2 regions of the Glutamicibacter protophormiae genome follow, and region 2 is predicted to be linked to the other one. Evidence: predicted binding sites of a transcription regulator. Region 2 holds the regulator's gene; the other holds the start of a gene.
The links. The regulator LexA, encoded in region 2, represses DNA repair genes until DNA is damaged. The targets are predictions, from matches to a motif close to TCGAACANNTGTTCGA.

Region 1 (15,829 bases), 760 kb from region 2:
GGTTCCTCGATTATGTCGGCGAATACCCGCGGCAAGAGTTTTCTTCTCAATTGGCTCGTTCCCTTCTGTGGGGCACCGCGTCACGTGCGTCGTGTTAAAGTTCACAAGCCCACGGGAATCCAGAAAAAGGATTGATCCACAATGCCCCTTGTGGAACACGTCATCACGATGCATGGTTTCATTTGGGCTGATAAGCCTTGCGGTGCCTGCTCCTTGGGTGGCCGGCGCAAGACCCGCAGCCCTTAGGCATGCGTTGTATGCGACTTCGAGTTAATGTTCGCCAGGGCCAGTTCTGCGTTGAGTGCAGCACCTGCGACGGTGCCAGATGCCGCTGCGGCCATCACCATGGCGCCCAAGTTCGCTATGTTCCCGGCTGCGTAGACCCCTGGGATGCCGGTTGCGCCCATGTCGCTCACCTGAATGAACGTTCCCAGCGGATGTTCTTGCAATGTGCCGCCGAGCTGCTGGTAGAGGCCTGCGTTGGCGTTCATCCTGCTGGCCACGACGACCGTCTGGGCTTCGAGTAGTTCGCCGTTGCTAAGCTCAATACCTTCGAGTTGTCCGCCGCCGTCCACTCGAAGATTCGTCACCCGACTCTCCACGATTGGCACCTCCAGCTTTTCAAGCGTTGCCCGGTTTTCTGCGGCAAGGCTGCCTGGTTGGTGATTGATGAATATCACCCGACCGCTGAGCTGTGCGAACAGCAGGGCTTGATGGGTACTCATCGGCCCGATGCCCAAAATGGCGATTGCTTGATCCCGCACTTCCCATCCGTGGCAGTACGCGCAGTGGATGGCGGAGATGCCCCAGGCTTCGGCCAATCCCGGGATTTCTGCAAGGTTATCGACGAGTCCAGTGGCCAGCACGATGCGCGATGCGGAGTACTTGCTGTTGCCGGTTTCGACGGTGAATCCGTCCTTGACGGATCCGCTCAGCTTTTCCGCTTGTTCCACGATGGTTCGTGCTCCGTAGTGTTCGGCTTCGTTCCGCCCGCGTTCCAATAGATGCTGCGGGTTGATCCCTTCCTGGCCCAGAATGTTATGGGCATGGGAGGCGCGAACATTTCGCGGCCGGTTCGTGTCGATGACTAAAACCGACCTGCGCGAACGCCCCAGTGCGACGGCCGCTGCCAGTCCAGCGCTGCCACCGCCGATGATGATTGCATCGAAGTTTTCCATTGCAGTGTCCTTTCAAGGGATAGTGAAAACCACGATAGTTCGAATTTGCCTTTTCCGGGTATCGTTTTGCGTATGACGCAAGAACTTGATGTGGACAGCACCATTCGCCAGCGGATTCGCGCACTGCGGCAAAGCCGGGGCTGGTCCCTGGAATCCCTGGCGTCCAAGGCCCAACTCAGCGTCTCCACACTGAGCCGCATCGAAACCGGCTCGAGGCGTATCGCCTTGGACCAACTCGTGCCCATTGCCCGCGCCTTGGGCACGACACTCGACGAACTGGTCGCAACGGCCGGACGGGACGTCGTCATCAGGCCGGAGCCGGTTGACCTGCCGGGAATGACCATTTGGAAACTGACCAATGAGGACGCAGTCAACGGCGTGACGGTATCGAAAATCCGTTACGACTCCGCGACCGCCCCGGCGCCCAGCGAGGCACGGATCCACCCGGGCAAGGAATGGTTCACCGTGCTCTCCGGCGAAGTGCAGTTGAAGCTGGGCGATAGGACCTACCACGTCATCGCCGGGCAGGCAGCCCAATTCGACACGTTGACCCCACACGTCATCTGGGCCGTGAACGGGGTCGCTGAAATTCTCAGCATCATGGATCACGAGGGCCGCAGAGCGCATCACGATGATCGACCGAGCTGATCTGGCGCGATAAGTGCTTTAGTGGTTTGGCTCACGAATTCGATACGCTGGGATCAACGACACATCCGCGCGAACATGCCTGGAGGGCAGCAATGACGCATCAGCTCACCGAGGATCTGGACAAGATTCTTGCGTCGGGAGACTTCTACTTCGAATCGCTGGGCGACGGGCGCTACCGCTCCTCGTGGCATGCCCAGGGGGCATGGAATGCGCATGAGCAGCATATGGCACCGGCCTCGGGCATCATGGCCCACGAACTTGAGCAGTTCCAGCCGCGAAGCGACATGCGCATAGCCCGTCTGAGCTTTGAAATCCACGGCCTGATCCATGCCGGTGAATTCGAGATCACTACGCGCATGGTCCGCCCGGGCCGGACGATCGAACTCATCGAGGCCAAAATGACGGCCAAGGGCCGGACCAGCATTGTTGCGCAGGCTTGGCGGGTGATTACCGGGGATTCCTCGGCTGTTGCGGGTGTCGAGGACCCCCGGGTCGTTGGTCCGCAGGATTGTGAAGTGTTGGAAATTTCCAAGCTCTGGCCCGGTGGATACATCAAATCCGTCGAGATGCGCGCCGCCGAGGGTCGCCGCCCGGGGAAGGGGATTGCCTGGCTGCGCACCCCCTATGATCTGGTAGATGCCCACAACGCCTCATCGATGTCGCGCCTGATCGGGCTCGTCGACACCGCCAATGGTGTCGCTCCGCGGGTGGAACCCGGCGCCGGCCAATGGATGTTCCCGAATCTTGATCTGCAGATCCACATGTACCGCGCTCCGGCGGGAGAATGGCTGGGGTTGGAAGCGCAGCAAAGCTACGGCACCGATGGAATCGGGTTGACCTCGACGGTTCTGCACGATGAAAGCGGACCGTTCGGGCGGGCGGAGCAGATTCTGACGGTCCGTTCGCGCTAGGATCCGGGGTTGAGGTTTGCCAGCAGCTTCTTGAGCTGAGGTTTCGGGATGATAGTGAATCCCTTGGCCCGGTAGTTCTCCCTGCCTGAGGCATGCGCCTTGAATAGTGCGTAGCCTCGTTTGAGCAGGAACAGCACAGGCTTGCGGCGTTCCGAAACATCTCTGACGAATCGGCGGATGGTTGTCAGCAGTGCTGGCTCGTCGACGTAGTAGGCCTGGACATCGATTCCCTGGGCGCGCAGCGGTTCGAGGATTTCCGAAAGGAAGATCCCTTCAGCGATGATGGGGCCGCCGTTGCCGGAAATCCTTCGGTGCCCGTCATAGCTTGAGGTGGAGATCGAATAGTTGGGCACCATGGTACTGCCAGATTCCAGGAGTTCGTTGACTGCTTTCAGCGCTGCGTCCATATTCCAGGTACCAGGGTGGTCCCAGTCGACTTCTCCGTAGGGTGTGCGGGGAAACGCCACGGGGTGCCCGTCTTCGGAAAGCTGTCGGTAGAACTCATCGAGCGGAAGATGGGGATTTCCGAACCGAGCCGCAAGGTAGGACTTGCCTGATCCTGATGGACCGCCGATGAGAATTACTGGTGTAGATGAAGAAGGCACACGACCAATTATGTCCTACTGGGCTCGGGGCCCAGTAATTTCAACTCTCGGCTCGCTCCGCCGGTGACAGGGCGTCATTCGTTCCAAACCGGTTCGCTCGCTGAATTAGACTCGTGACCATGACCTTGTGGAATCGACAATCTGATGCCCCGTTGACCTTGTTGCGCGAGGACCCCAGCGGAGCTCCCGGAGACGATCTGGAACGCGGGGTGCAACTGTTGCGCGAAGTCCAATCCGGCGAGCGCGGGCCGCTCCTGCGCTTGTACCGTCCGGACCCCACCTTGGCGTTCGGCCAGCGTGATGTGCGGCTCCCGGGCTTCGAGCTGGCACGCCAGGCTGCTGAAGAGCATGGGTTCGCGCCACTGGTGCGGAAAGCCGGCGGTCGAGCGGCAGCCTACCACCGCGGCACCTTGATCGTTGATCATATCGAACCGCAGTCCGAAGCGATCATGCACCAGCAACAGCGATTCGAGATCTTCGCCAGGCTTTACGCCGATGCATTCCGCAGGGTTGGGGTCCAAGCCGAGGTGGGGCCGATCGACGGCGAGTACTGCGTCGGGGAGCATTCTGTGCACGGGGTCCCGGGTGCGGTCTCTGCGATCAGCCATTCGGTCAAGCTGGTGGGCACCGCGCAGCGGGTGATTTCCGGCGCTTGGCTGTTCTCCAGTGTTTTTGTGGTGGAGAATTCGCAACCGCTGCGCCGCGTGCTGGACGCCGTCTACCAGGCCATGGAAGTCCCGATGAATCCCGAGACGGTGGGGGCCGGGGATGATCTGGTTCCCGGACTCACGACCGAAGCCTTGATCGTGGCGCTGTTGGCTGAATACCGGGAGCATGTCGCTGTCCTGGAACCGGAGGCCCGTTAACCACGAAGTTCCCGGAACCTCCAAGGTTCCGGGAACTGTGCAATTAGGGCGGAATTACGCTCCGACGCGCTCGACGACTTCCTCGATGCGCGGGTTGGTGGCCGCGGTGCCGTCGGGGAAGATCAGGGTCGGGACGGTCTGGTTGCCGTTGTTGAACGACTCGACGATCTGCGCGGTGCCCTCGACCTCTTCGATGTTCACCTCGGTGTAGGCCACGCCCTTCTGGTCCATCAGGCGCTTCAGGTTGCGGCAGTAGCCGCACCAGCTGGTGGTGAACATGGTGACCCCGCCGGCGGCAGGAACGTACTTCTCAAGGCTCAATTCGTTGCTCATACTTCATGTAACCACGTGACCTGTTCGTTTGTTCCGAGTGACCCGAACGAGCCACTGTTTTCTGTCGCCCAGCCGACTACACTGGGAACAAAATTCGAACAAATCTGCGGGGGTTCATCATGTGCGGACGCTACGTCATGGCCAAGGCCATCGGCGACCTGGTTGCCGAGGCGGAAGCCGAGGCTGACGCGAATCTGGAGCTTCGCCAGTCGTGGAACGTCGCACCGACCACCGATGTCCCGGTGGTGCTCGAGCGGATGATCGACGGGCAGCTGCACCGCCAGATCCATGTGGCCCGCTGGGGCCTGGTTCCCGGCTGGGCCAAGGAGCTGTCGGTGGGGGTGCGCGCCTTCAACGCGCGCAGCGAAACCGCATCCTCCAAGCCGACGTTCCGTTCGGCGGTCAAGAAGCGCCGGGCAGCGGTTCCCGTGCAGGGCTACTACGAGTGGAAGAAGGAAGGCAGCAAGAAGCGGCCGTTTTTTGTGCACCGCGACGATGGCCAGCTGCTCTTCTTCGCCGGGTTGTACGAATGGTGGAAGGACGAGGACGGTAGCTGGATCCTGTCCACCACGATCATGACCATGGATTCGCCCTCGAGCGAAGAACCTGGTGTGCTCGGCGAACTGGCAGGGCTCCACGACCGGCTGCCGATTCCGCTGGATCGGGACATGATGGCCCGCTGGCTGGATCCGGAACAGGAAGACGGCGACGGGCTGATCGAGCAGATCCGGTCCGAGGCCTTCGACGTGGCCTCAACCTGGACCATGCACGAGGTGGATCCGGCGGTGGGAAATGTGCGCAATGACGGCCCGCAACTGATCGAACCGCATCGTTCGTTGTTCTAGGCTTCGGTGCGCCGGGCCGGTGCACCCGCGTGCAGCCCGACCCCTAGGCCGATTGCCCCGAGCCCGAGTGCGCTGAGCAGCTTGCCGAGAATCTGGGTCCCGGTCACCCAGGGTGCAGGGGAGATGGCGCTGTTGGACAACGGCGCATAGGCGAACCAGCCGAAGGTCTGGACCTGCAGCGCATCCCAGATCAGCAGGCCGGTGCCGGCGGCCAGCACCAGCAGCCCGGTGAGCCAGATGATGCGCGTGGTGAGTACATGTTTCCTGCTTTTGTGCATGCGGCGCCCCAGGATCAGCCCCAGGCTCAGGCACAGCGCCCCGAATCCGAAGGCCAGCAGCAACTCGCCGGAAACCTGCAGCGGCGAGGGGCCGATGGAAAAGGCGTCCGCCGATAGTGGTTCGTAGCTCCCCGAATAGAACAGGTACTCGGCTTGGCTGTCGCGCCAGAGCAGCACGCTGCCGGCCAGGATGGACAGCGCCCCGATCCAGCCGGGGATTTTCCCCGAGCGCACGCGGGCGGAAGATTCAGGCATGGGAACATCCTTTCACACGAAAGCCCACGCCGGGATGGAATTTCTCATTCCATTCCGACGTGGGCTTGGCGTGGTGCAGCGCTATGCGGCTAGTGCCCGCGGGCGATCCACTCATCCAGGTTCGGTGCTTCGTCCCCGATGGTGGTGGCGGCGCCGTGGCCGGTATTGACCACGGTTTCAGCCGGCAGGGTCAGCAGCTTGGAGCGGATCGAGTCGATGATCGTCTCGAAGCTCGAGTAGCTGCGGCCGGTGGCGCCGGGACCCCCGTTGAACAGGGTGTCGCCGCTGAACAGCACTCCCAGATCCTCCGAGTAGAAGCAGGTGGATCCCGGCGAATGGCCCGGGGTGTGCAGGGCGGTCAGCGTGGTCCCGGCGACGGTGAAGCTGTCGCCCTCGTGGATTTCCGCGTCGATGTCGCGTTCCGGGTACACCGCGTCCCAGAGCATCTGGTCTTCGGGGTTCAGGAACAGCGGGGCGTCGACCTCGTCGGAGAACTGCGCGGCGGCGCGGATGTGGTCGTCGTGCCCGTGGGTGAGCAGCACCGCCATCACCTCGCGCTTGCCGATGGCCTGACGGATGGCCTGCGGGTCGTGCGCCGGGTCGATGACGATGACCTCGGCGTCGTCCCCGACGAGCCAGACGTTGTTGTCCACTTCCCAGGTGCCGCCGTCCAGGCTGAAGGTGCCGGAGGTGACGATGTTCTCGATGCGTGCGGCCATTAGATTTCCACCACCGAACGCAGCACGGTGCCCGCGTGCATCTTGTCGAAGGCGGATTCGATCTCGTCGATGGTGATGCGCTCGGTGACGAAGGCATCCAGGTCCAGCCGGCCGAGCTTGTACTGCTCGACCAGCATCGGGAAGTCGTGGCTCGGCAGGCAGTCGCCGTACCAGGAGCTCTTCAGCGATCCGCCGCGCCCGAAGACGTCCAGCAGCGGCAGCTCGAGGGTCATCTCCGGGGTCGGGACGCCCACCAGCACCACGCGGCCGGCCAGGTCGCGGGCGTAGAACGCCTGCTTGTAGGTTTCCGGGCGGCCCACCGCGTCGATGACCACGTCGGCGCCGAAGCCGCCGGTGAGGTCCTGGATCGCGGTGACGGCGTCGACCTTGCTCGAATCCACGGTGTGGGTGGCGCCGAAGCGCTTGGCGGTTTCCAGCTTGTCCGGGTTGACGTCCACCGCGATGATGGTGGTGGCGCCGGCCAGCTGCGCGCCGGCGATGGCCGCCGCGCCCACGCCGCCGCAGCCGATGACGGCCACGGATTCGCCGCGCTTGATCTCGCCGGTGTTGATGGCCGCGCCGATGCCGGCCATGATGCCGCAGCCCAGCAGGCCCACGGCCGCAGGATCGGCGTCCTCGTCCACGATGGTGCACTGCCCGGAGTGGACCAGGGTCTTCTCGGCGAAGGACCCGATGCCCAGCGCAGGGGAGAGCTCGGTGCCGTCTTCCAGGGTCATCTTCTGGGTGGCGTTGTGGGTGTTGAAGCAGTACTTCGGCTCGCCCTTGGCGCAGGCGCGGCACTGGCCGCAGACCGCGCGCCAGTTCAGGATGACGCGGTCGCCGACCTTGACGTTGGTGACGTTCTCGCCGATCTGGCTGACCACGGCGGTGGACTCGTGGCCCAGCAGGTAGGGGTAGTCGTCGCCGATGCCGCCGAGCTTGTAGTGCAGGTCGGTGTGGCAGACGCCGGTGGTCAGCACGTCGACCACGACCTCTCCCGGCCCGGGATCCGGAACGATGATGTCGACAACCTCGACCGGGGCGTCTTTGGCGCGGGAAATGACCGCTTTGACCTTATGGGACATGTCGGTGGGCTCCTTGTGGTGGATTGTGCTTCTGACCCGATGCTATCGGTGCGGCAGGCGCGAAGCTAGGAGCCGCGCGCCGAATGACCAAGTGTGGCGTGGGTCAGCGGCCCTTTTTGCCCGCTCCGCCCATTGTCCCGGATTCCTACATAGTTGCTGTCCTGTTTAATCGTGGACTTTTACACGGTGGGCGCTTAATACTTGAATGGACTATCCGAGGTGAAAAGCACAAGTCAGGGACGAAGGAGCAGTAATGCAGGAACAACACATGATCGAACTGGCCCCGGGGCTTCGGATCCCCGCCATCGGTCTGGGCACCTGGCCGCTGACCGGAGAAGAGGCCGCCGACGCGGTGGCCAGGGCGCTGGGCAACGGCTACCGCCATGTGGACACCGCGGCGAACTACGGCAACGAGCAGGCCGTCGGGGCGGGCATCGCGCGGGCCGGGGTGCAGCGCGACCAGTTGTGGGTGACCAGCAAGTTCAACAAGGAAGACCATTCGCGCGACGGCGTGGCAGCTGCATACGAACGCGCCTTGGAACTGATGGGGCTGGATTACCTGGACTTGTACCTGGTGCATTGGCCCAACCCGGCCCAGGGAACCTTTGTCGAAGCCTGCCAGGGGCTGGAGGACCTGGTGCAGGCGGGAAAGCTGCGCTCCTGGGGCGTCTCCAACTTCAAGCCGGCGCACCTGCAGGCAGTCTTCGACGCGGGGCTGCGCCCCGTGCTCAACCAGGTGCAGGTCGACCCCGAGCATCTGCAGCGCGAGCAGCTGGAGTTCCATGCCCAGCACCGGCTGACCACGGTCGCCTACAGCCCGTTGGGCCGGGCGGGGGATTTCCTGTCCCATCCGGCGATTACCGCGGCGGCGGAGCAGTACGGAAAGACCCCGGCCCAAATCGTGCTGCGCTGGCACCTTGATTCAGGGCGCATCGCAGTGCCCAAATCCGCCAGCGATGTCCGCCAGCGGGAGAACCTGGAGATTTTCGACTTCGCGCTGACCGGGCAGCAGGTGGCTGCGATCGATGCGCTGGACACGGGAGCCGGCCCGCGCCTGGATGCGGATTCCTTCGGTCACTAAAACACAACACCATGGAAGGCTGCCCCGGAATACGGGGCGGCCTTTTCGGCTTTAATCGTGGCCCGCAAGCCGGTAAATGGTTGCTGACCTGTGGTTTGGCGAGCGTTTCCGGGACGCCTTCCGGGGCCGGTGAATTTCCCCGAAATTTCCCTAGGTGTTGCAGGTCACGCGGGGGTACACTCAAGTGTGCGCAAAACGTACTACTGTTCGGATAGCGCGCAATTCAGTTCTTGATACTTGGAGGTTCCCATGGCGATTGACCAGAGCAGCGCAGTTGCCGGTACAGAGCTCTCGCGCGCCGAGCAGTCTTACCGGGTGAAGCGGGCGAAGAAGGCGGCCCTGGCCGCGTTCCTCGGCGGCATGCTGGAGTACTATGACTTCTTCATCTATGCGACTGCCGCGTCGCTGATCTTCTCGCACATCTTCTTCCCGGCGGGGGATCCCACCATCACCCTCATGGCGTCGTTCGCCACCTTCGGCGTCGCCTATGTGGCCCGCCCCTTCGGTGCCATCGTCTTCGGGCATCTGGGCGACCGGCTGGGACGCAAGAACACGCTGGTGCTGACCCTGATGCTGATGGGCGGGGCAACCTTCGCCATCGGCCTGCTGCCGAACTTCGCGCAGGCCGGCTACCTGGCCCCGGCCCTGCTGGTGTTCCTGCGGCTGGTCCAGGGCTTGTCCGCCGGCGCCGAGACGGCGGGATCCTCGACGCTGACCATGGAGGAGTCCCCGGTGGGCCGGCGCGGGTTCTTCCCCTCCTTCGCGATGAGCGGGATCTCGGCGGGTATCGTGCTGGCCTCGCTGGTCTTCATCCCGGTCGCGGCGATGGACGAGGCCGCCAGGATGTCGTGGGGCTGGCGTGTGCCCTTCCTGCTTTCGGTGGTCGTGATGATCGTGGCGATGCTGGTACGACGCTCGCTTGAGGAGCCCGAAGTCTTCGAGGACGAGGTCAAGTCCCAAGGCGGCGGCGAGAAGGAAAAGCTGCCGTTCCTGCTGATGCTCAAGACCCACCCGGCGCAGTTCTTCCAGGTCTCGCTGATGTCCTTCCAATGCGTGACCAATACCCTGATGCAGGCCTTCGGCCTGGCCTACGCAGTCAGCGTGGGAATCCCCGCGGCGACGATGCTGGTGGTCAGCATCGCTGGCAACGTGCTGGCGATCTTCACCCAGCCGCTGAGCGCCTGGTTCTCGGACCGCTTCGGCCGACGCCCGATCTTCATCACCGGCATCCTGTCTTCCGGCGTGTTGATCTGGGTCTACTTCTGGGCGATCTCCACCTCGAATATCGTGCTGGTCTTCCTGCTGAGCATTGCGATCACCGCGGGCAGCTACGCGGTGTCCAACGCGATCTATCCGGCCTGGTTCTCCGAGCTGTTCCACGTCAAGGTCCGCTACTCGGGTGTCGCCATCGGACTGCAGGTGGGCATCCTGTGCGCCGGGTTCACCCCGATGATCGCCACCGTGCTGGTCGGCGGCATCCCCGCCAACTACGGGCCGGCGGCCTGGATCGTTGCAGGGTCCTCCATCGTGGCGGCCATCGGCGCCATCTGGGCCCGTGAAACCTTCAAGACCCCGCTGCATGAGCTGGGCAACCCGGTGGATTAGAACTTCCGCCTCCTGCCAAAGGCCCGGAATCAGTCGGTCATCGACCGGCTGGTTCCGGGCCTTTGCGCGTGTAGGGGTGGCGCGACCGGACGTCCCGCTCAGTGGGATGGCGGATTTCGGCGGTGCATGGCCGGGATGTAATCGTGCCACGTGCGCCCGGAATCTCGGGCGACGCCAGAACCACGGGAGGAAATCGATGACCCAGAAAACCCGACGCGTCGCCGTTGTCACCGGCGCCAGCCGCGGCGCAGGCAAGGGGATCGCACTGGCACTGGGCGAAGCCGGGGCCAAGGTGTATGTCACCGGGCGCACCACCAACGAAGGCGAGGCCCCGCTGCCGGGAACCGTTTTCGCCACCGCCGAGGAAATCACCGCCCGCGGCGGAATCGGCGTGCCGGTGGTGCTCGACCACACCGACGACACCCAGGTGAAGGCGCTCTTCGAACGCATCGCTGCCGAAGACGGTGCCATCGACATCCTGGTCAACAACGCCTACGCGGTGCCGGCGGAGCTGACGCTCGCCGGGGCGTTCTGGGAGAAGTCGCTGGACCTGCTCCAGGTGTTCAACGTCGGGCTGCGCTCCAGCTATGTCGCCAGCTACTACGCCGCACCGCTGCTGATCGCCGGCGGCGGGCTGGTGGTGAACACCTCGTCCTTCGGCGGCACCTGCTACATGCACGGGCCGGCCTACGGGGCCGGCAAGGCCGCCGTGGACAAGATGGCCAGCGACATGGCCGTGGACTTCAAGCCGCACGGCGTCGCCGTCGTCTCCCTGTGGATGGGGATGCTGAAGACCGAGCGCACCCTGGCCGAGCTGGCGAAGAGCCCCGAGCAGTACGGGGAGCTGGAAGCCACCGCCGAATCCCCGGAATTCCCCGGCCGGGTGATCGACGCGCTGCACCGCGACCCGCAGCTGATGCAGCGCAGCGGCCAGGTGCTGATCGCCGCGGAGCTGGCCGCAGAGCTGGGAGTGCTGGACGTGGACGGGGCGCAGCCGATCTCCCACCGCCCCATGCTCGGAAACCCGCCGGTGTTCTCCGGTGCCGTGATCGCCTAGACCGCCGACCGAACCCCAACCCGAAACGATTTGTCAGGAGAACAATCCATGGATTTGGAACAACGCCTTGCCGCGCTGGAGGCGATCGAAGAGATCAAGGCGCTGAAGCACCGCTACTGGCGCGCCTGCGACGGGAAGGACCCGCAGGGATTCCGCGACTGCTTCATTAAACGCGGCGCGATCATCGACTACGGCCCCATGGGCGCCTTCGACGACGTGGAGCCGATGGCCGAGATCTTCACCCAGGTGGCGCTGGCCAAGGTCGACGGCAAGCACGTGATCTTCGACATGCACCACGGAATGCACCCGGACATCACGCTGATTAGCCCCACCACCGCCCGGGGCCGCTGGACGCTGCGCTTCCGCCAGGTCAACCTGCTCGAGGGCACCGAGTACCTGAAGACCGGCGAATACGACGACGAATACGTGCTGGTGGACGGGCAATGGAAGATGTCCGCCTGCCGCTTCACCGACACCTGGTCGATGACCCGCGCGCTGGATGAGAGCGCGCAGATCACCGAGGGCGAGTTTATGGCGGTTCCGGCGCCCTAGTGGCGCCCATTAGAGGCCCGAGGCTCATGCGGATCCACCGCGCGGGCCCCGGGCCTTTCGCGCGCCTGCACCGTGGAGGGCGGCTCGTGTTGTCCTGATCAAAAAATTTGTTCAAGAATCCGGGGCCCGAGCCAAACTGTCGGCAGGGCTGACTAGTGTAGCTACCGATCGAACACATGTTCGAATAGAATGAGTTTGTTGATTAAGGAGCGCACACGTGGGCATATTCACCGAGCCGATCGAGGTTACCCGCGCAGCGAACGGAATACCGCTGCGCGTCACCTGGCAAGGGAAAGACTACCGCCTGGTGGCCGAACCCGAACGCTGGTTCGAACGCCGCAAATGGTGGGAGGAGAACATGAGGATTCCGCGTGGACTAGGGGCAGGAGTAGCCGATTATGAAATGTGGCGACTGCAATTGGTCTCGTCGGAGGGTCGCGGCGAGTCCTTCAGCGTCGATGTCAGCTTCGACGCGCAGAGCACCCGCTGGCGCCTGGTCCGCCTGCATGAACAGCATGCCCGTAGCGCCTGAGTCGCCTTTCGAATACATGTTCGAGCCGGTGGCATGAGCTTCACGCATCTGAATGTGGCCTCTTCCTACAGCGCCCACTATGGGGTCTCCACCCCGCCCCAGCTGGCCGCCGCCGCGCACGCCATGGGCGCCGAAGCCCTGGCCCTCACCGACCGAGACGGACTCTACGGGGCGGTCAAGCACGTGGCCGCCTGCCTGGAACATGGGCTGCGCCCCCTGCTGGGCGTGAATCTGGCCCTGCTCGACACCCCGGGCCATGCGGCCGGGCGAATCATCCTGCTCGCCCGCGGGAACAGCAATGGCGCCGGCTACGCGGACCTGTGCCGGAGCATCAGCCAAGCCCACCAGGCGCCCCACGGCATTCCGGGGCTGACCCGTCGCCAGATCTCCCACCGGGTATCCGCGGGAAACCTGATGCTGCTGGTCGGCGGGGAATCCGACGTGGCCCGGGCGCTGGTTCGCGGGCAGTATGCCAAGGCCCGCGCGCTGCTGGCCGACTGGAAAAATCTGGCCGGCCCCATGCTGCGCGTGGAAATCACCACCCACCTGTCCACCCGCGGATCCCGCTACCACCTCGGGGAAGCCGGAAGGATGCTCCGCTACGCCGACGAACTGGGCCTGAAGGCGGTGCTGAGCAACGCGGTGCGCTACGCCGACCCCGATGGCGCGGTCACCGCGGACCTGCTGGATTCCGCCCGTACCCTGAACAGCCTGAAGGAGATGGACTCCTGCCAGCCCAACGGCCAGGGCTGGCTCAAGTCCCCGCGGGAAATGCGCCAGTTGGCCTCCGAAATCTCCCGAGCCACCGAGCGCGGCTGGATGCGCAAGCTGCTGCAGGAAACCGAGTCGGTGGCCAGCTTCGCCGTCCTGGACCCCGGCAGCGACCTGGGCTGGAAAAAGCCGGTCATTCCCGAAGCCTCCGTGCTGGGCCTGCACCGCCCGGCCATGCAGGAACTGACCGAACGCGTCTACGCCGCCGTGCCCCGGCTGCTGCCGGGCGAAAAGCGGCACGACGTCGAAAAGCGGCTATCCCTGGAGCTCGGGGTCATCAACCGGCTGGACTTCGCCGGCTACTTCCTCACCGTCGCCGAAACCGTGAAGCTCATCACCGGGCTGGGGGTGCGCGTGGCCGCCCGCGGCTCCGGAGCCTCCTCGCTGGTCAACTACCTGCTGGGGATCAGCCAGGTCAATCCGCTGGCCCACGACCTGGTCTTCGAACGCTTCCTCTCCGACACCCGCACCACCCTGCCGGACATCGACATCGACGTGGAATCCGCGCGCCGCCACGAAATCTACCGCACCATCTTCGCCAGCTTCGGCGAAGAGCGGGTGAGCCTGATGAGCATGCAGAACGCCTACCGCGCCCGCGGCGCCGTCCGCGACGCCGGAGCCGCCCTGGGGCTGGACGACGGGCAGGTGGACGGCATCGCCAAGCAGCTCTGGCGCTTCTCCGCCTCCTCCTTCCGCGAAGCGCTCGCCGCGAAGCCGGAGCTGGGCGAACTGGCCGAGCGGCTCGCCGCCGACTCCCAGCTGGACATCCTGATCGACGCCACCGAACGCCTGGACCGGTTGCCCCGGCACATCTCCATGCACCCGTGCGGCGTGATCCTCTCCGATGCCTCGCTGCTGGACCGCACCCCGGTGCAGCCCTCCGGGATGGGACTGCAGATGAGCCAGTTCGACAAACACGACATGGACCTCATGGGCCTGATCAAGCTCGATGTGCTCGGGGTGCGCATGCAGTCCGCCATCGCCTACACCCTTGAGGAAATCGCCCGGCTGCACCCCGACGCGTCCGCGGTCGCCCGCGCCGGAGGACACGCCGACACCAGCTACATCGACCCGGCCGGGCACATCGACCTGGCCCGGGTCCCGCTGGACGACGCCCCCACCTTCGAGCTGATCCGCTCCACCCACACCCTGGGCTGCTTCCAGATCGAGTCCCCGGGCCAGCGCGAACTGATCGGCAAGCTCGCCCCCACCGAATTCAACGACCTGATCATCGACATCTCGCTGTTCCGCCCCGGGCCCATGCAGTCGAACATGGTCAAGCCCTATCTGGAGCACCGCCACGGCTTCGCCCCCGAGCAGTTCCTGCACCCCGACCTCAAGCCCGCGCTGGCCGAAACCCACGGGGTCACCGTCTTCCATGAACAGGTGCTGCGCATCCTGCACGTGATGACCGGCTGCACCCTGGGCATGGCCGACGTCTACCGCCGCCACCTGGGCAACCCCGCCCAGGAACCGGCGGTCGAAGAATACTTCCGCGCCAACGCCGCCGCCAAGGGCTACAGCCCGGAAACCATCGACAAGGTCTGGAAAGTGCTGGCAGGCTTCGGCTCCTTCGGCTTCTGCAAGGCCCACGGGGCCGCCTTCGCCGTACCCACCTACCACTCGGCCTGGCTCAAGGCCCACCATCCCGAAGCCTTCCTCGCCGGCATCTGGGAACACGACCCGGGAATGTACCCCAAGCGGCTGCTGGTCTCCGAGGCCCGCCGCATGGGCATCCCGATCCTGCCGCTGGACATCAACCGCTCCACCGGGCACTACCGAGTCGAACGAATCTTCGAATACGCTCCCGCTGCGGCCCCCACCGTGCCCCGGGCGCCCGGAACCCTGCGCCCCGGACGCTACGGTGTCCGCCTGGCCTTCCGCGACATCCACCAGATGAGCGAACGCGAGGTCCAGCGGCTGGTCGCCGGCCAACCCTACGAGCACCTGGCCGAGGTGCGGGACCGCGCAGGCCTGTCCCGACGCACCTACCAGAACCTCGCAGCCCTGGGCGTCTTCGACTCCCTGCTGTCCGGAACCAACCGGGCGGATACCATCGCCCACACCCAATCCATGGCCCGCACCAGCCTGCCGGCCAAATACCGGCCCGGCCCCGGGCAGCTCACCTTCGACCTCGGGCAGATCGAACACATCACCAACACCGGAGCGCAGCTGGAACCGGCCGAGATCATCCGCACCGAACTGGACCTCATGCACCTGGACGCCAGCGAACACCTCATCACCTCCTACCGGCAACGCCTGGCCCACCTGCCGATCACCCAGGCCATCGAGCTGCTGCACCTGCGCAACGGCACCGAGGTGCTGGTCGCCGGGGTGCGCGTGGCCACCCAGACCCCGCCCATGCGCGGAGGCAAACGCGTGGTGTTCATTTCCGTGGACGACGGCACCGGCTGCATCGATGCCACCTTCTTCGACGACACCCAGCAGCGCACCGGGCCGCTGCTGTTCTCCACCCGCATGCTGCTCATCCACGGCATCACCCGGCGC
Region 2 (15,829 bases):
GGAGGCGATCATGCCGGCCGAGGTGTGGCCGTAGGTCTTGCGCGGGGAGATCTTGAAGTCGCCCGGCAGCACCGCGCCCGGAAGCGTGACGACCACCTTGTCGCCCTCGACGAAGTTGTGCGCGCCGCACACGATGCCCTGCACCCCGGTCGGGTCGATGCCCTTGCCGGTCAGGGTCTGCTCGGCGCCTTCGGGCACCACGCGGACCTGGCACCAGTTGATGGTTTTGCCGTTGGAGGCTTCCTCCTTGACCAGGGAGAGCACCTGGCCGACCACGATCGGGCCGGAAAGCTCGTCGGAGGGGCGGTGGACGTCTTCTTCCTCCAGGCCGACCTTGACCAGGTCCGCCATGAGGTCTTCGGCCGAGGCATCGGCCGGAAGCTGCGTGTACTCGCGCAGCCAGGAAAGTGGAATACGCATAACTTAGATCTCCATCCCGAAGTGCTGGCTGAAACGGACGTCGCCCTCGATCATGTCGTGCATGTCCGGGACGTCGTTGCGGAACATGAGCGTACGTTCAATGCCCATGCCGAAGGCGAAGCCGGAGTATTCCTCCGGGTCGATGCCGGCGGCGCGCAGCACGTTCGGGTTGATCATGCCGCAGCCGCCCCACTCGATCCAGCGCGGGCCGCCCTTGGCGCCCGGGTGCCAGATGTCGAGTTCGGCGCTCGGCTCGGTGAACGGGAAGTAGGCCGGGCGCAGGCGGATCTGCGCTTCCGCGCCGAACATCTGGCGTGCGAAGTGCTCCAGGGTTCCGCGCAGGTCGGCCATGGTCAGGCCCTTGTCAACGGCCAGGCCTTCGAACTGGTGGAAGACCGGGGTGTGGGTGGCGTCGAGCTCGTCGGTGCGGAAGGTGCGTCCCGGGCAGAGCACGTAGACCGGCACCTCGCGTTCGAGCATCGAGCGGACCTGCACCGGGGAGGTGTGGGTGCGCAGCACCAGATGGGCGTCGGCAGGCTCGATGAAGAAGGTGTCCTGCATTTCGCGGGCCGGGTGGTCGGGCTTGAAGTTCAGCGCGTCGAAGTTGAACCACTCAGATTCGACCTCGGGGCCCTCGGCGATTTCCCAGCCCATGCCCACGAAAATGTCCGAGACCCGGTCCTGCAGCACCGACAGCGGGTGGCGGGCGCCGGCACGGCGGCGGCGCGGCGCCGCGGTGACGTCGACGGTCTCCTCGACGAGGATGCGGGCCGCTTCGGCCTCTTCTAGCACCACGGTGCGAGCTGCCAGCGCCTTGTTGACCCGCCCGCGGGCGCCGCCCACGAGCTTGCCGGCGACGGCCTTCTCCGACTTGTCCAGCTTGCCGATCTGGCGGTTGGCCAGCGACAGCGGCGACTTCTCGCCGGTATGGGCCAGACGCGCTTCCTTCAGCTCGTTCAGGTCCCCTGCGGCTTCGATGGCGGCCAGGGCGGCCTCTACTGCCTGGGAGATCGCTGCTTCATCGGTGGGGTGCGGAATGTTCGGCTCCGCGTCCGGAGCCGTTGGTGTTGTCTGATCAGACATGGGATCGATCGATCCTTACTCTTATCTCGTAATTACTCGTTCAAGCACTTTGCTTCTATTCTATTGCCAAGGGCCCGTCTTCGTTTCAACGATGACGGGCCCTGAGCGTGGCACTGCTTACGCAGCTGCGATGAAATCCGCGCTAGTGGGATTCCTTGGCGGCCTTCGGGCTGAAGGCCAGCACGAAGACGAAGGTCAGCACCAGCAGTGCGCCGCCGAAGATGATGGAGTAGAGCATTGCGAAGTTGGCCTTGCCGGTGGCCTGGTAGGACTCGGCGCCCTGGATCAGGTCGAAGGTCACGGTGTGGTGATCGACCTGGCCGGCGGTGGTGGAGACGATCGCGCCCGGGAAGGTCACTGCGAAGTTCGCCTCGGTGAAGCTGGAATCAACGGCGGTCTGGCCGGTGCCCGGCATGGAGAAGGTGAACTCCTGCCCGTTGCCGGAGATGGTGACCGGGAAGCCGAAGACGGTGAAGGCGTCGGCAAGCTCGGTGAAGGTCATGGTCTTGGCAGTCGTGAAGGCCAGGCCGACATTCTCGCCGTCATCGATGTTGCTGGTGGTCCAGACGCCGGCCAGCTGCGTGTTCAGCTGGTCCATGTTGACCTGGGTGGCCAGGAGATCCTGGAAGTCCAGGCCCTGGAGCGCGTCCTTGTTCATGGTGACTTCGACGGTACCGGTGGCCTTGTCGTCACCCTCGATGCTGACGCCCGCGTTCATGTTGACGCAGCCGGACAGGGCCAGCACGGCGGCGAAAGCCAGCGCAATGACGCTAATTAGTCTCTTCACGGAGACGCTCCTTGAAATTTGGGTAGGTGGCTTGCAAACCACTATTGACGCTGTAAACAGTCTACGGGTGTTGGGCCAGATGGCCGATTCGGCACAGCGCCAGGCAGGCACCGACAATCGGTGCATCGGCGGGAATCCACGGAACCGCTTCCCCCAGCGAATCGTCCAGGTCCAGCCATGCCAGCTGGTCATGCCCGTCCAACGGCCGGGGTTCCCCCTCGGTGATGACTGCGAACCACACGCGCATCGCCGCCTTGTCGTTCAGCTGCCATCCCTGCGGCAGCGGACCGGCGATTTCGGCGCCCAGGCGCAGCTGCACACCCAGTTCTTCGCGCAGTTCGCGGTGCACCGCCGCGGTGTCGGACTCCCCCGGTTCGACCTTGCCGCCGGGGAATTCCCAGAGGCCGGCAAGGCTTTCGGGACGGTTGCGTCGCGCGGCGAGCATCCGGGTGGGCGCAGTGAGGTCGTCGACGATCGCCACCGCGACGATCTGCTTCAGTGCGGTATTCATTCAGGCGTTCTTCCCTCGGGATTCGGTTGCAGTCGGCTAGCGCTGGGCCCGGGCCGAGCCGTAAAGGCAGACGGTGGCCGCAGTTCCGACGTTCAGCGACTCGGCGACTCCGTACAACGGAACGGCCACCCGGAAGTCCGCCGCGGATTTTTCATGCACGTCCAGTCCTTGGCCTTCGTTGCCGAACAGCCACATGGTGGGTGTTTCCAGCACCGGTGCGGTTCCGTCGGTGGGGGCGCCGCCTCCGGCATGGGCGCGCAGCACCGCCTGGTCCTGCAGGGCGTCGAGGTTGTGGGCGGCATAGCCGTCGGCGGCCAGCACCTGGATTCCGGTGGCCTTGGAGGCGGCGACGAGGTGGTCGAATTCGACGTTGCTGAGCACCGGGAGGTGGAACAGCGAACCCACCGTGGAGCGCACGGCCTTCGGGTTGTAGATGTCGACGCTCCCCTTCGTCAGCACCACGGCGTCCGCGCCGGCGGCATCGGCGGCGCGCAAGATGGTTCCCGCGTTGCCCGGATCCTGGACCCGGCAGAGCACCGCGATCAGTTTCGGCTTGGCTTCGAGCACCTCGCTGAGCTGCGGCTGGCTCATGGCCACCACACCCAGGATGCCCTGCGGGGTCTGCGTATCTGCCATGGCAAGCAGCACTTCCCCGGTGACAAGACGCGGCGTCAGCTTGATATCCGCCAGCAGCTCATTGAATTCGGGGTGGCTTTCAAGGAATCCGGGAACCGCATAGATGTCCTGGATGAGATTGTCATTGTTCCGGTGCGCCAGCAGCGCTTCACGCACGGCTTGCGGGCCTTCGGCGAGGAACTGACCGGTGGCTTCACGTCCCTTGCGGTTGGCAAGCCGTGCGACGGCCTTGACCCTGTCGGCGCGTGGATTGGACATGAGCTCGGGCGAATAGGTCATGATTCGAGAATACCGGTAGAAACGCCAAAGGGCAGGATCCGCACCAAGTGCGGATCCCACCCTTTGGTGTGATCTCTCCAATAAAGAGGAAGTAGATTTACTTCATCTTCTGGCGGGCTTCGCCGCCGGCAGGCTCGAAGCCTGCGGCCTTGGCAGCCTCGATGGAGTTGAACCAGACTTCAGCGTCAGTCTGCTCGTACCAGGTCGAGCCCGGTACGTGGTACTTGTTGGAGCCTGCGTTGCCCTTGATGATGAAGCCCTCTGGAACCTCAGCACCTTCAACTACCTTGAAGACACCGTTTTCGTCCGTTGCCTCTGCGGCTGGGGCCTTTGCGGCCTCTGGAGCAGCGGCAGCAGCCTTAGCAGCAGCCTTTGGGGCTGCAGCAGCTACTACCTTAGGCGCTTTTGGGGCGTTGACGTCAGCCGGCAGGGCACCCTTTGCTACCTGAACCAGGGTGGCGAAAGCGTTGGAGTCCGAGACAGCCAGCTCGGCAAGCATGCGGCGGTCAACCTCGATCTCAGCAGCCTTCAGGCCCTGGATCAGACGGTTGTAGGTCAGGCCGTTGGCGCGGGATGCAGCGTTGATGCGCTGGATCCACAGGCGGCGGAAGTCGCCCTTGCGCTTGCGACGGTCGTTGAAGCTGTATACGAACGAGTGGAGCAGCTGCTCCTTGGCCTTACGGTACAGGCGCGAACGCTGTCCGCGGTAGCCCTTGGCGCGTTCCATTACGACGCGACGCTTCTTGTGGGCGTTTACTGCCCGCTTCACACGTGCCACGTGTGTCTCCTTCAAGTTGGTTCCCCATGCCGCGATGGCGGAATGGGAGAAATCTATGGGTGGTGGGGTAATGCTTCCCCGAATTGCGAAAGGGAGGCTTAGAGGCCCAGCATCCGCTTGATGGTCTTCACATCGGCCTTTGCGACCAGCTGGTCAGAAGCCAGGCGACGGGTCAGTCGCGAGGACTTGTGCTCCAGGTAGTGACGGCGGTTAGCCTGCTGGCGGACGAGCTTACCGCTGCCGGTAACCTTGAAGCGCTTCTTGGCGCCACTGTGAGTCTTGAACTTCGGCATAGCTGCCGTTCTCCTTACGTGCTCCACACGGCAATTGAATACCGTGTAGGGATCATCCGAAGCGGGCCCCTTGCGAAAGGTGACCGCTGCTGTTCTCTTGTAGTTGGATCTTCCAAGGGAAGTTCCTTCACCGGCTGGCGGTGACGGGCTCGAAAGCCCAACAGGCTTGGCTAGGCGTCGCCCTCAGCTGCTTGGCGTGCCTGCTCCAGCTTGGCGAGTGCATCCTCGTCCATCGCTGCAGCGACATTCTGGCCTTCGGTCTCGGCTGGAGCGTCAGTGCGGATCTTGCGCTTGGCCGAATCACGGCCTCCCGACTTCTGCTGCTGTTCGCGACGAGCCTCGGCCTTGTTCTTCAACGGACCTACAACCATGACCATGTTTCGGCCATCGATGCGCGGGCTGGATTCAATGATGCCAACCTCTGCGACATCCGCTGCAAACTTCTCCAGCAGGCGGATACCCATTTCGGGACGCTGCTGTTCACGACCGCGGAACTGGATCATGGCCTTGACCTTGTCACCGGCGCCCAGGAAGCGCAGTGCGTGGCCGACCTTGGTCTGGTAGTCGTGGGTGTCAATCTTCAGGCGGAAGCGAACTTCCTTCAGGACCGTGTTGGTCTGGTTCTTACGAGCTTCGCGAGCCTTGACTGCGGCTTCATACTTGTACTTGCCGAAGTCCATCAGTTTGCACACTGGAGGCTTGGCGTTGGGTGCCACCTCGACCAAGTCCAGATCGGACTCGTGAGCCAGTCGAAGCGCGTCCTCGATGCGGACGATGCCTACCTGCTCACCATTGGGGCCGACGAGACGTACCTCTGGCACGCGAATGCGCTCATTAATGCGTGGATCGCTGATGTGTCACTCCTGAAATCCTAAGTTCCATACCCGCAAACGAAGAAGGCCTCCGGCTGCGATTGCAGGCGAAGGCCACAGTGACGACACGACATAACTTCGGAAAACTCCGAGTTGCATCTGGGACATGCTCAAGCACATCCTGCCGAAGTACCCGGAAGCCTTAAGCGGCGACAGCGGGTGGGAGTTGGCCTCCACTTGCATGGCTCAATACTAGTACGATCCGTCCGCCCGGCGCGAACCGGTGAACGCTGACTGCATGTATTGAGTCGGTCTGTGACAAGCTTAGCAGTATGAGTACCGAAGACACCAACTCGCACCAGCACTCCGTCGACCAGCAGGTGCGTGACATCGCTGAGGTCGCGGCAGTAGAGATCATCACGACGGCCGCTGTTCACCTGATGAGCGCCGCTGCCGTCAAATGCGGCCTGGCCGAAGGCGACGACGCAAATGAACTGAAGGATTTGGATGAAGCCCGCAAGCTGATCACCGCCCTCGCAGGCCTAGTCACTGCCGGGGCACCGGAGATCGGTTCGCAGCATGCGGCGCCGCTGCGCGATGGCCTGCGCAGCCTGCAGCTGGCGTTCCGCGAAGCTTCGCTGATCCCCGACGAGCCAGGCAAGGGTCCCGGAGAAAAGTTCACCGGACCGGTCAACTAGCCTTCAACCCGAAAAATTTAAGAGATTAAGATCATCCTCGGCCCGGCATGCTATGCCGCACCGAGGATGATTTTTTTATGGTCCGCGTATCCGTGAAGCCGGAACCTACGCTGCAATGCGTGTACGGGTGCGTTGGCGACGGACCCGGCGTCGAATTTGCTGGGCGATCAATGCCATGACAACAACCGCGATGGCCAGTGACCCAATCCCGACGAATGCCAGCGGTGGGCCGAAATTGTCGACCATCACGCCGGTCAGCGGAGAGCCCAGCGCTGTGCCGCCGGTCATCGCCGATCCGTACCAACCCATGGCTTCGCCTCGGCGCTTCTCCGCCACCAGGTCCGTCAACCATTCGGAGGCTGCGGACAGGGTCGGCGCGCACATGAAGCCCGGGAGTGCGGAGAAGATCGCCAACGACAGAGGATCCCAAGCGAAGAACATCGGGATTGTCAAAATCGCCATGAGCAGCAGCAGCACAAGAGGCGAAATATTGCGGCGCATGGCGCCGTAGAGCAGCCCGCCGATCAGCGAAGCTCCGCACCAGAAGAGGAAAACCAAGCCGAGCTGTTCACTGTTGCCGCCTGCTTCGAGTTCGGCCACGATGGACACCTCGGTGCCGGTCAGCAGCATTCCCGCCCCGGATGCCGAGATGAAGACCGCGAGCACCGAGGCGCTAACCCAGTTGAACCGGTTCTTGAAGTTCTTTCCGCGTTTCTTGATCCTGGCACGCGCAGATTTCATGCCGGCAAGGATCAGTTCGCCTTCAACCTCGGGCACGCCCACCGGGGCGGCAGCGATGAAGCTTGCCTCGGCCCCGAGTCGCTCCTCATGGACGTTGGCCTTGTTCGCCGAAGCCTTAGGATCGGCGCTGCTGGTCGGAGGGTTCAGGAGCATCATGGCCAAGCCAGCCACCGAAGCCGTCACGCCGATGACACTCAACCCGATGGTGCTTGAAATTTGGGTGGCCACGATGCCTGCCGCCGCGGGACCGACAATGAACACCAGCTCGGTTGCGGTCGCGTCCAAGGCGAACGCGGTGCGCCGTTGCTCTCCAGTGGTCATGACACCCAAGGCGGTACGGACTACGGAAAAGACCGGCAGTGCAAAGAGCCCTCCGATGAACGCCAACGGATAGATCCACACCAGCGGGACGTGGGGTACGGTGCACCAGACGGCAGTCTCCACGATGACCGAGGGAATCAGCGCCCGTCGCAAGCCCCACATGTCCACGCGGGCACCACGCCAGGGGGCGCCGATCGCGATGCCGATCGTCATCAACGCGGTCACCAGACCGGCGGAAACCCAGCTTTGGTCGAGGTTGGTGACCAAATGGAGCAGAAGCAACATGCCCAGCGCCGAATGAGGAAGCCGAGCCACCATGCCGATAACCAACAGTGAAGCGATCTGAGGCTGACGCAGAATCTGCCAGTAGTTCTTCATGACGTGGGGTGTTCCTCTTCGGGTAGGCCCATCCCTAGCTGGATGAGCTGAGCAAGCTGATTTCTATTGAGTCCACCGCCTCGGCAAACTCGGGTTTTCGGGCCAACTGCCCGTGGATACTTGACGCGATTTCCCGCGCATCGTTTTCGCTGGTCCCTGCCGCGAAAACGAACTGAAGGTTCAGTTCCGGTCCGGAGCCGCCTCCGGGGACTGCTTGGCCCTGTGCGTCACGTGATCCGACACCTCGGCCCGGTGCAACCTGCACCTTGCGCAGCTGGTCGTAGCCACTAGTCGCTTCCTGTACCAGCTCGGCAATGTGCTGGTTCAGATAGCTCGGCGTCCATTCGATCTGTTTGGCAAGATTCCACATGCCAGGTCGTCGAAGGACGAAGGTATAGTCACTGCCTGGATCCAACACCAGCAGCTGGCATTCTTCGCTAACCGCCGACAATGCTGCGCGCGGGGCGTAAACTGCAACAGGTCTCGCTTCGTTGTGCCATGCCTGGAGACGTTCAACGGTAGTGAACACCGGTAGCGCCATGCGTCCGTCCGGCCCCTTGATCTTGACCAGAGCCATGTCTGCTTCCTTGTCGGCGGCGAAGCCGTGCTCGGTCATCGCCTCTTCTCCGAGCTGGGCTACTACCGCAACGAAGACTCGGGCGTTGGCCAGTGTCTGGTGGACGCCTGACTCGCTGCCCTTGCCGGCGCGCAGATCAGCCAGGGCCTGCATGACCTCGGCATCTGCCAGTCCATCATCCTTGTCGAACTTGTGCAGTGGATTATCTTCACCGGCCAGGTCTCGACCTTCCCAGCTCTGACCTGCGGAATCAGTCGCGGAACCCGCCTGAGCCAATGCCGCGACGATATGTCCGGGCAGATGGCGCTTAGGAGTGGATTCAGGTTGCTCGGTGTTCATAGATCCATGCTATCTGTGAGAAGCCCGACGCAAGAACAAGTTTCAGGGACTGGGGCATGAGCTTGCCCACGAGATCTCGGGCACATTTCAGATTTTCCAGTCGCTGTCGCTTCGCGGCGGACCCAGCTCGTGAAATCTTCAAAGCACGGCAGCACGGGATACGCGTACTTGGATAGTGCAGATGTGCCGGGCGTGCTCCGCTTGGTTCCTGCCTACTGTTCCGTGCAGAAATTTGCGACCTTCGAGGGCCGCAGAACGCGAAAGCTGAAAGATGGTCCTTTTCCGCACCATAAAAGAAAAACGTGGATCGGTTGGAGTATTCCAACCGATCCACGTTTTCAGAACTTTGCTTCAGGCGTAGCTAGCGACGGCCCGCCACATCAAGCGCCTGTGGCAGCGTGAACTGCCCGGAGTACAGCGCCTTGCCCATGATGGCGCCTTCGATGCCTTCCGGCACCAGTGCACGCAGGACACGCAGGTCTTCGAGGGAGGAAATGCCACCCGAAGCTACAACCGGCTTGTTGGTCTTCGAGGCGATCTCACGCAGCAACTCGACATTCGGACCACGCAGGGTTCCGTCCTTGGTTACGTCGGTAACGACGTAGCGTGCGCACCCGGCATCCTCAAGACGGGCGAGCACTTCCCAAAGGTCTCCCCCGTCCTTGGTCCAGCCATGACCCGACAGGGTAGTGCCGCGCACATCCATGCCGACGGCGATCTTGTCGCCGTGGCGGGCAATGGCCTTGCGGGTCCATTCCGGGTTCTCCAGAGCGGCGGTACCCAGGTTCACGCGGGTGGCACCGAATTCCAGCGCCCGGTCGAGCGATGCGTCATCGCGGATGCCGCCGGAGAGCTCGACCTTAATGGTCAGTTCCTGGGCGATACGCTGGACGATCTCGATGTTGCTGCCACGGCCGAAGGCCGCATCGAGATCGACCAGGTGCAGCCATTCAGCACCGTCGTTCTGCCAGGCCAGTGCCGCTTCCAGAGGGTCGCCGTATCCCGTTTCGGATCCGGCTTCGCCCTGAACCAGGCGCACTGCCTGACCACCGGCGATATCTACTGCAGGTAGCAGTTCGAGGATTGGTTGCTCAGTCATGTTGTCCTTCTTCGAAAGTTTGAAACTAGAGGGTCAAGGCCCATGCTGCGATGACACAACCAGCTGCCAGGCCCCACGCGGCGATGATCCACGACAGGTGCGCCTTCTGGTTCTTCAGGGAGATTGCTCCGCCGGCAAGAAACGCGCCGACGCCGAGAAGTACGATCGACCACATCTTAGAGGGTCTCCAGCCAGTTGCTCAGCAGCTTCTTGCCGGCATCCCCGGACTTCTCCGGGTGGAACTGCACGGCCGACAAGGCACCGTTTTCAACAGCTGCAATGAAGGGGGTTCCATGGGTGGACCAGGTGACCTGCGGCGGGGTCATCGCCGGTTGGGTGACGTCGAATTCCCACTTCTGAACTCCATAGGAATGCACGAAGTAAAAGCGCTCGTTCTCGATTCCCGCGAAGAGCTTGGTTTTCTCCGGCGGGCGGACGGTGTTCCAACCCATATGGGGGATGACGTCAGCCTGCAGTCGTTCCACGGTGCCGGGCCACTCGCCGATACCGGCAGTCTTGACGCCGTGTTCAACACCCTCATCGAAGAAAACCTGGTGTCCAACACAAATTCCGAGCACTGGCTTGCCTCCGGCGATGCGACGTCCGATCCACCGCAATGCGCCGAGCTTGGTCAGCTGCTCCATGACCGACGCGTATGCGCCGACTCCGGGGACGACCAGTCCGTCGGCCGCCAGGACCTTTTCCGGGTCTGCGGTCAGTTCCACCTCGGCTCCGGCTGCTTCCAGTGCACGCACTGCCGAGCGAACGTTGCCCGAACCGTAGTCCAGAACAACAACTTTCTTCTTTGCCACTTAAAGGGCACCCTTCGTGGATGGAATCTTGTCGCCCATGCGTTCGTCGCGCTCGACGGCTTCGCGCAACGCACGTGCGAAGGACTTAAACTGCGCTTCGACAATGTGGTGCGGGTCGCGGCCCGAGAGCACCTCGATGTGTGCGCAGATTTGTGCGTGGAATGTGATCGCCTCGAAAACGTGACGGGTCATCGAACCGGTGAAGTGTCCGCCGATCAGGTGGTATTCCTGACCCGCTGGCTCACCGCCATGCACCAGGTAGGGGCGCCCGGAAACATCCACCACCGAGCGGGCCAGCGCTTCATCCAGAGGTGCGTAGGAGGTTCCGAAGCGTCGGATTCCGGCCTTGTTGCCCAGGGCAACACGCAGCACCTCGCCAATGGTAATCGCCGTATCTTCCACGGTGTGGTGCACGTCGATATGGGTGTCACCAGTTGCACGCACGGTGAGGTCGATCAGTGAGTGCTTGGACAGAGCAGTGAGCATATGGTCGAAGAACGGCACTGTGGTGCTGATCTCCGAGACGCCTGAGCCATCGAGGTCCAGTTCAACGAATACCGAGGATTCGCTGGTGACTCGTTCCATACGGGCGCGACGTGCGCCAATCAATTCGGCAGACATGTCTTCCTTCGCTTGTCTTGTCTACTTCTGCGTGCTGAGCAGTTCGGTCAGTCGCTCTAAGAAGGCGGTCGTTTCGGCCTCGGTACCCGCGGTGACTCGCAGGGTACCGGCGATTCCGTTGTCACGGATGATGATTCCGGCATCCAGAAGCCCCTGCCAAATGGCGTGGGGGTCTTCCAGCCCGCCGAAGAATACGAAGTTGGAGTCCGAAACCGAAGGCTTCAAGCCAAGTTCGGTCAAGGTACTCACGATGCGGTCTCGCTGGGTCTTGATTTCCTCGACCTGCGCCAGCAGGAGGTCTACGTTCTTCAACGCTGCAATGGCCGTCGCTTGGGTCACCGCAGAGAGGTGGTAGGGCAGGCGGACGAGTCGAATCGCATCGGTGACTTCCGGCGCCGCCGCCAAATATCCGACGCGGGCGCCGGCCAAGCCGAAGGCCTTGGACATTGTTCTGCTGACGATCAACCGCTGACGGCCCGCGAGGAGGCTCAACGCAGATTTGGTGTTGGCCAGTGAAAATTCAGCGTAGGCTTCGTCGACGATCACCATTGCCTTCGTCTCCGAGGCCGCCTCATAGACAGCCTCGATGACATCCAGCCCCAATGCGGTGCCAGTTGGATTATTCGGCGAGCAGAGGAAAACGATATTCGGTGCGTGCTCGCGCACCTGTGCGGCAGCGGACTCAGCGGAAAGTGTGAAATCATCGGCTCGCTTGCCGGCAATATATTCCGTATCCGTCCCGCTGGCCAGCAGCGGGTACATGGAATAGGTGGGGCCGAAGCTCATCACGCTTCGACCGGGGCCGCCGAAGGCCTGCAGGATCTGCTGCAGGATCTCGTTGGAGCCATTGGCAGCCCAGATGTTCTCGCGGTCCAGATCGTGGCCCAGGTACCCGGCCAGGAGTTCGCGCAATTCCACGAATTCACGATCCGGGTAGCGATTCAGCGTCGCCGCCGCCTTGGAGACTTCTTCCGCGATGGCATCGACCACGGTCTGCGGAAGCGGATGGGTGTTCTCATTGACATTCAGCTGAATTGGCACGTCAATTTGTGGCGCACCGTAAGGGGACAGCCCGCGGAGATTCTCACGCAAGGGCAGCTGACTCAATAGTTCACTGCGGACATTCACGTCATTAAGTCTAATGGTGCGGTCGGCGGTTCCAGAATCGGCGACGAAGCTTGGTAACAATACCTGTCGCCACCGAAGGGGGTAGGCCGGCTAATTAGCCAGCACCGGGATGTCCAAGGTATCACCGACGCGGATCTCGCTGGAATCCAGGGCGTTGATCTCTGCGATGTGTTCCATGGCGGCGTTCACGTCGTACCCGACGGCATATTCACGGGCAAGATCCCACAGGGAGTCTCCCGGGATCACCGTTACTGCCACGGTTTCAATTCCCTGCGGCAAGGTGGACGAGGCCTGGGCGCTGGAGGTGAATATGGATACCAAGAATGCGGCGGCGATGGTCAAGATGAAAACGGGAACTCCAACCAGTACCGCCCAGCCTCGGCGATTGATGCGAATCTTCATATGTTCTTTGGTGCGTTTCGAGTCAAGTGCGACGGTAGCCATGACTATTCTCCTCAACAGTGACATGATACGAACCTATCTTCGAATACTAACTTCGAAGATGTGTTCGACTCTCGTATATCTTTTCTAACAGACCCTCGCGGAAATTGTCCAGACACTTTCGAACAAATCTTTGAAAGACTCCCTCACATCGACTAAGATTTCGAAGTAGAAGAGTAACGAGTACATAACATCACCGGCTTCCGACAGTTAGGCATCCGCCCAGCTCTCAACCGGTGATTAGGGAAGGCTAAAGGACATGTCAGCTTCAGAGCGCACTCCCCGATCGAACGCACGTTCGCTGACGATCCGCCAGAAGAAAATTCTGGAGACCATCCAGCGATCGATCGGCAAGAACGGTTACCCACCATCGATGCGCGAGATTGGTGACACCGTGGGACTCAAGAGTCTTTCGAGTGTGACGCACCAGCTGAGCCAGCTTGAAAAGCTCGGCTACCTCCGTCGCGATCCGCGTCGTCCTCGCGCAATGGAGATCCTGCTTCCGTTGCAGCTCAGTGAGGATGCAGCAGCGGCCGAGGCCCCCAAGCCGGTGGACGAAGCCGGCAAGGAAGATGCGAAGATTATCGAGCTGAGCACCTCGGCGGACACCACCATGGTGCCGCTGGTAGGCCGTATCGCCGCTGGCGGTCCGATCTTGGCAGACCAGACTGTTGAAGATGTGTTCGCTCTTCCACGCCAGCTGGTGGGCCATGGCGAATTGTTCATGCTCCGCGTCTCCGGCGATTCAATGGTTGACGCAGCAATCTGCGACGGCGACTGGGTTGTGGTGCGCCGCCAGCAGACTGCGAACAACGGCGACATCGTGGCTGCCTTGCTCGATGAAGAGGCAACAGTGAAGACGTTCCGGCAGCGCGACGGACATACCTGGCTGCTGCCGCAGAATTCGCGTTACGAGCCAATTCTCGGTGACGCTGCGACCGTCATGGGCCGGGTGGTCTCGGTCATGCGTTCGCTCTAGTCCAATATGCCGAAGAGCGCTGGGGATCAGTTCCATGGAGCTGATCCCCAGCGCTCTTCGGTTTAGCTCGGCATCCGAGAATCACTGCTCGCTAGCTTGGGATGCTTACCGCGTTCTACCCTTTGGTTTCAATATCAATATTTCCGGTCGCAAGCCTTCGCAGCTTCAAGACTCGACGTTGGAAAAGAGGGCTCGGAACTAAGTGCAGTTCTCGGAGAGAATACGCTCACTCGCTGCATGCTCGGCACCTGTCATCCATAAACCGTACTTATGTTTGACCTCAACTTGCCGAGTCACGTAATCGCACCAGTATCCTCTTTCCGGTGGAAGCCAGGTTGCAGCATCACTGTCGCCTTTTGACGCATTGGTCGGACCGTCCACAGCCAGGAGATTCAGTGGGTCATTTGCGAATTCCTGACGTTCCACTGCCGATAGCTGCTGTGCCCCCTTTTGCCATGCATCAGAGAGTGCAACTACGTGATCGATCTGAACTGCATTGCTGGTTCCCTGACCACGTTGAAACTGGATCGACTTGCCCGTGTACGGATCGTTGAGGGTTCCGGTCAAAACGACGCAGTCCCCCGTACCGTCTTGGAAAGAGTGGACCACGAGGTCACGGGCGAGAATATCATTACGCGCATCGCACCCGTTTCGGTCCGGATCCCCCCACCCGCTGCCAAACAGGTCGCGGTCGTATCCAGTCTTAGGCGCACGTCCCTTGACCGGTACTTCCGCCAGAAGCTCCAGGGCTCCGGTCGCTTCCTCCCCGAGGTTCTCGGCATCTTGTGCGGTTGATGCTGTTGCCGAGGAAGGCCTGGCTGACTCCGCAGGCGTTGCAATCGGCGTTGGGGCTTCACTATAGATCTCAATCGGCGGAGCTTCGCTCCGGATCACGATTTCAGGTTGATCCGCGGACTCATTGCCGTCCGCGAGACTGGCACCACCAGCCGGTGCGGAGCATCCCGTGAGAATCGCCGAAAGCGCTAGAAATGCGCTCGAAGCAATCGCTATTTTTCGCAACCGACACCGTCCCCATCACGATCAAGCTTGCGCGAATATCCCGGGTCACCTTGATAGATGGGAGCGGCCCCGGCATTCTTCACAGCCGTGCAATTCGCATAGGAGGTGGAAGATGATGCCTTGGCAGGCCGAGTGTAGGCTTCAGGTGCTGCACGTTCTGCCTTTTCTTTGGCAGCTTGCTTCTGCGCTTCCTTTTTAGCCGCTGCCTCCTCGGCCCTTCGCTTGTCGGCAGCGGCTTTCTCCGCTGCTTTCTTTTCGGCAGCAGCCTTCTCCTCCACAGCCTTCTTCTCGGCTGCCTTCTTCTCGGCTGCGGCCTTTGCCTCTGCGGCCTTCTTCTCTGCCTCTTGCTTGGCAGCTAGAACAGACTTATCGTGGTCGCCTTGGCTGGTCCAAACAAGTGCATTCGTGGCACCCTCGTCGCAGTACAGCTTCTCGGAAGCTTGTTCCATGACCAGCTCGTCCCCCTCGCACGTTTCGCCAATGAAATCTGCAAGCGTGGACGGCGATGGACTGGGTGTTGGTGTTTCGCTCACCTTTGTGGTCGGAGCTGCGTCGGCAGAGGGTGGAGCGTCCGCCGCGCCGGTGGTGTCCATGAAGCCGCCAGCGACGATGGTGATAAGAACCGAACCGGCAGTTAGTGCAGCAATTCGCTTCCTGCCGAAAATACGGAGAAACGGCAGTTTGCCCACGACCAGTCCGATCAAGGAAACGATCAGGAGAAGCAATCCCAGCAACAATGCCAATTCGGGTACGGCAAGCATCAAGATGACCAGTACGGCAAGAACGGTTACGACAACCCAGAGTTTCTTGCTGCTCTTCGATTTCGGACGCTCCGGTGGAACAGGAGAAGGAAAATAGGACACGGTACTTCCTCAATGAATTCGTGATGATACGAAATTCCATCCTCTTGATGCACCTGTACAAAAACAACTTCAGGTCCGTCTATTAATTTCTCAAATTCGTCCGGGAATATTGTTCATAATTTCAAGCAGCAAGTCCATCGAAGACTTTGGAGAGCTGATTTTGGGTTCACTTCGATATCATCTAATTTCAGGAAATTCGGAAGCGTGCCAGTC

Region 1: a site for LexA is predicted at 12,187-12,202, ahead of JQN66_RS09160 (DUF6504 family protein). Genes of this name have one in related genera too.

Annotation. Positions count from the first base shown of each region.
Region 1 is NZ_CP069806.1:1,967,143-1,982,971, reverse strand. Features, by position in the region: gene JQN66_RS09230 (NAD(P)/FAD-dependent oxidoreductase) at 243-1,178, opposite strand; gene JQN66_RS09225 (helix-turn-helix domain-containing protein) at 1,269-1,826, shown strand; gene JQN66_RS09220 (thioesterase family protein) at 1,919-2,737, shown strand; gene JQN66_RS09215 (uridine kinase family protein) at 2,734-3,342, opposite strand; gene JQN66_RS09210 (lipoate--protein ligase family protein) at 3,462-4,208, shown strand; gene JQN66_RS09205 (mycoredoxin) at 4,263-4,541, opposite strand; gene JQN66_RS09200 (SOS response-associated peptidase) at 4,661-5,386, shown strand; gene JQN66_RS09195 (hypothetical protein) at 5,383-5,919, opposite strand; gene JQN66_RS09190 (MBL fold metallo-hydrolase) at 6,009-6,638, opposite strand; gene JQN66_RS09185 (S-(hydroxymethyl)mycothiol dehydrogenase) at 6,638-7,723, opposite strand; gene JQN66_RS09180 (aldo/keto reductase) at 7,977-8,804, shown strand; gene JQN66_RS09175 (MFS transporter) at 9,054-10,409, shown strand; gene JQN66_RS09170 (SDR family NAD(P)-dependent oxidoreductase) at 10,606-11,466, shown strand; gene JQN66_RS09165 (nuclear transport factor 2 family protein) at 11,515-12,018, shown strand; gene JQN66_RS09160 (DUF6504 family protein) at 12,236-12,550, shown strand; gene JQN66_RS09155 (DNA polymerase III subunit alpha) at 12,584-15,829, shown strand, end outside.
Region 2 is NZ_CP069806.1:1,204,067-1,219,895, reverse strand. Features, by position in the region: gene pheT (phenylalanine--tRNA ligase subunit beta) at 1-420, opposite strand, end outside; gene pheS (phenylalanine--tRNA ligase subunit alpha) at 424-1,503, opposite strand; gene JQN66_RS05790 (LppM family (lipo)protein) at 1,646-2,290, opposite strand; gene JQN66_RS05785 ((deoxy)nucleoside triphosphate pyrophosphohydrolase) at 2,352-2,801, opposite strand; gene JQN66_RS05780 (TrmH family RNA methyltransferase) at 2,838-3,716, opposite strand; gene rplT (50S ribosomal protein L20, sunset domain variant) at 3,814-4,494, opposite strand; gene rpmI (50S ribosomal protein L35) at 4,593-4,787, opposite strand; gene infC (translation initiation factor IF-3) at 4,958-5,608, opposite strand; gene JQN66_RS05760 (DUF1844 domain-containing protein) at 5,932-6,297, shown strand; gene JQN66_RS05755 (MFS transporter) at 6,403-7,737, opposite strand; gene JQN66_RS05750 (SseB family protein) at 7,772-8,653, opposite strand; gene priA (bifunctional 1-(5-phosphoribosyl)-5-((5-phosphoribosylamino)methylideneamino)imidazole-4-carboxamide isomerase/phosphoribosylanthranilate isomerase PriA) at 9,015-9,752, opposite strand; gene JQN66_RS05740 (hypothetical protein) at 9,778-9,927, opposite strand; gene hisH (imidazole glycerol phosphate synthase subunit HisH) at 9,929-10,564, opposite strand; gene hisB (imidazoleglycerol-phosphate dehydratase HisB) at 10,565-11,185, opposite strand; gene JQN66_RS05725 (histidinol-phosphate transaminase) at 11,207-12,313, opposite strand; gene JQN66_RS05720 (LysM peptidoglycan-binding domain-containing protein) at 12,404-12,757, opposite strand; gene lexA (transcriptional repressor LexA) at 13,014-13,733, shown strand; gene JQN66_RS05710 (HNH endonuclease family protein) at 13,932-14,753, opposite strand; gene JQN66_RS05705 (excalibur calcium-binding domain-containing protein) at 14,741-15,616, opposite strand.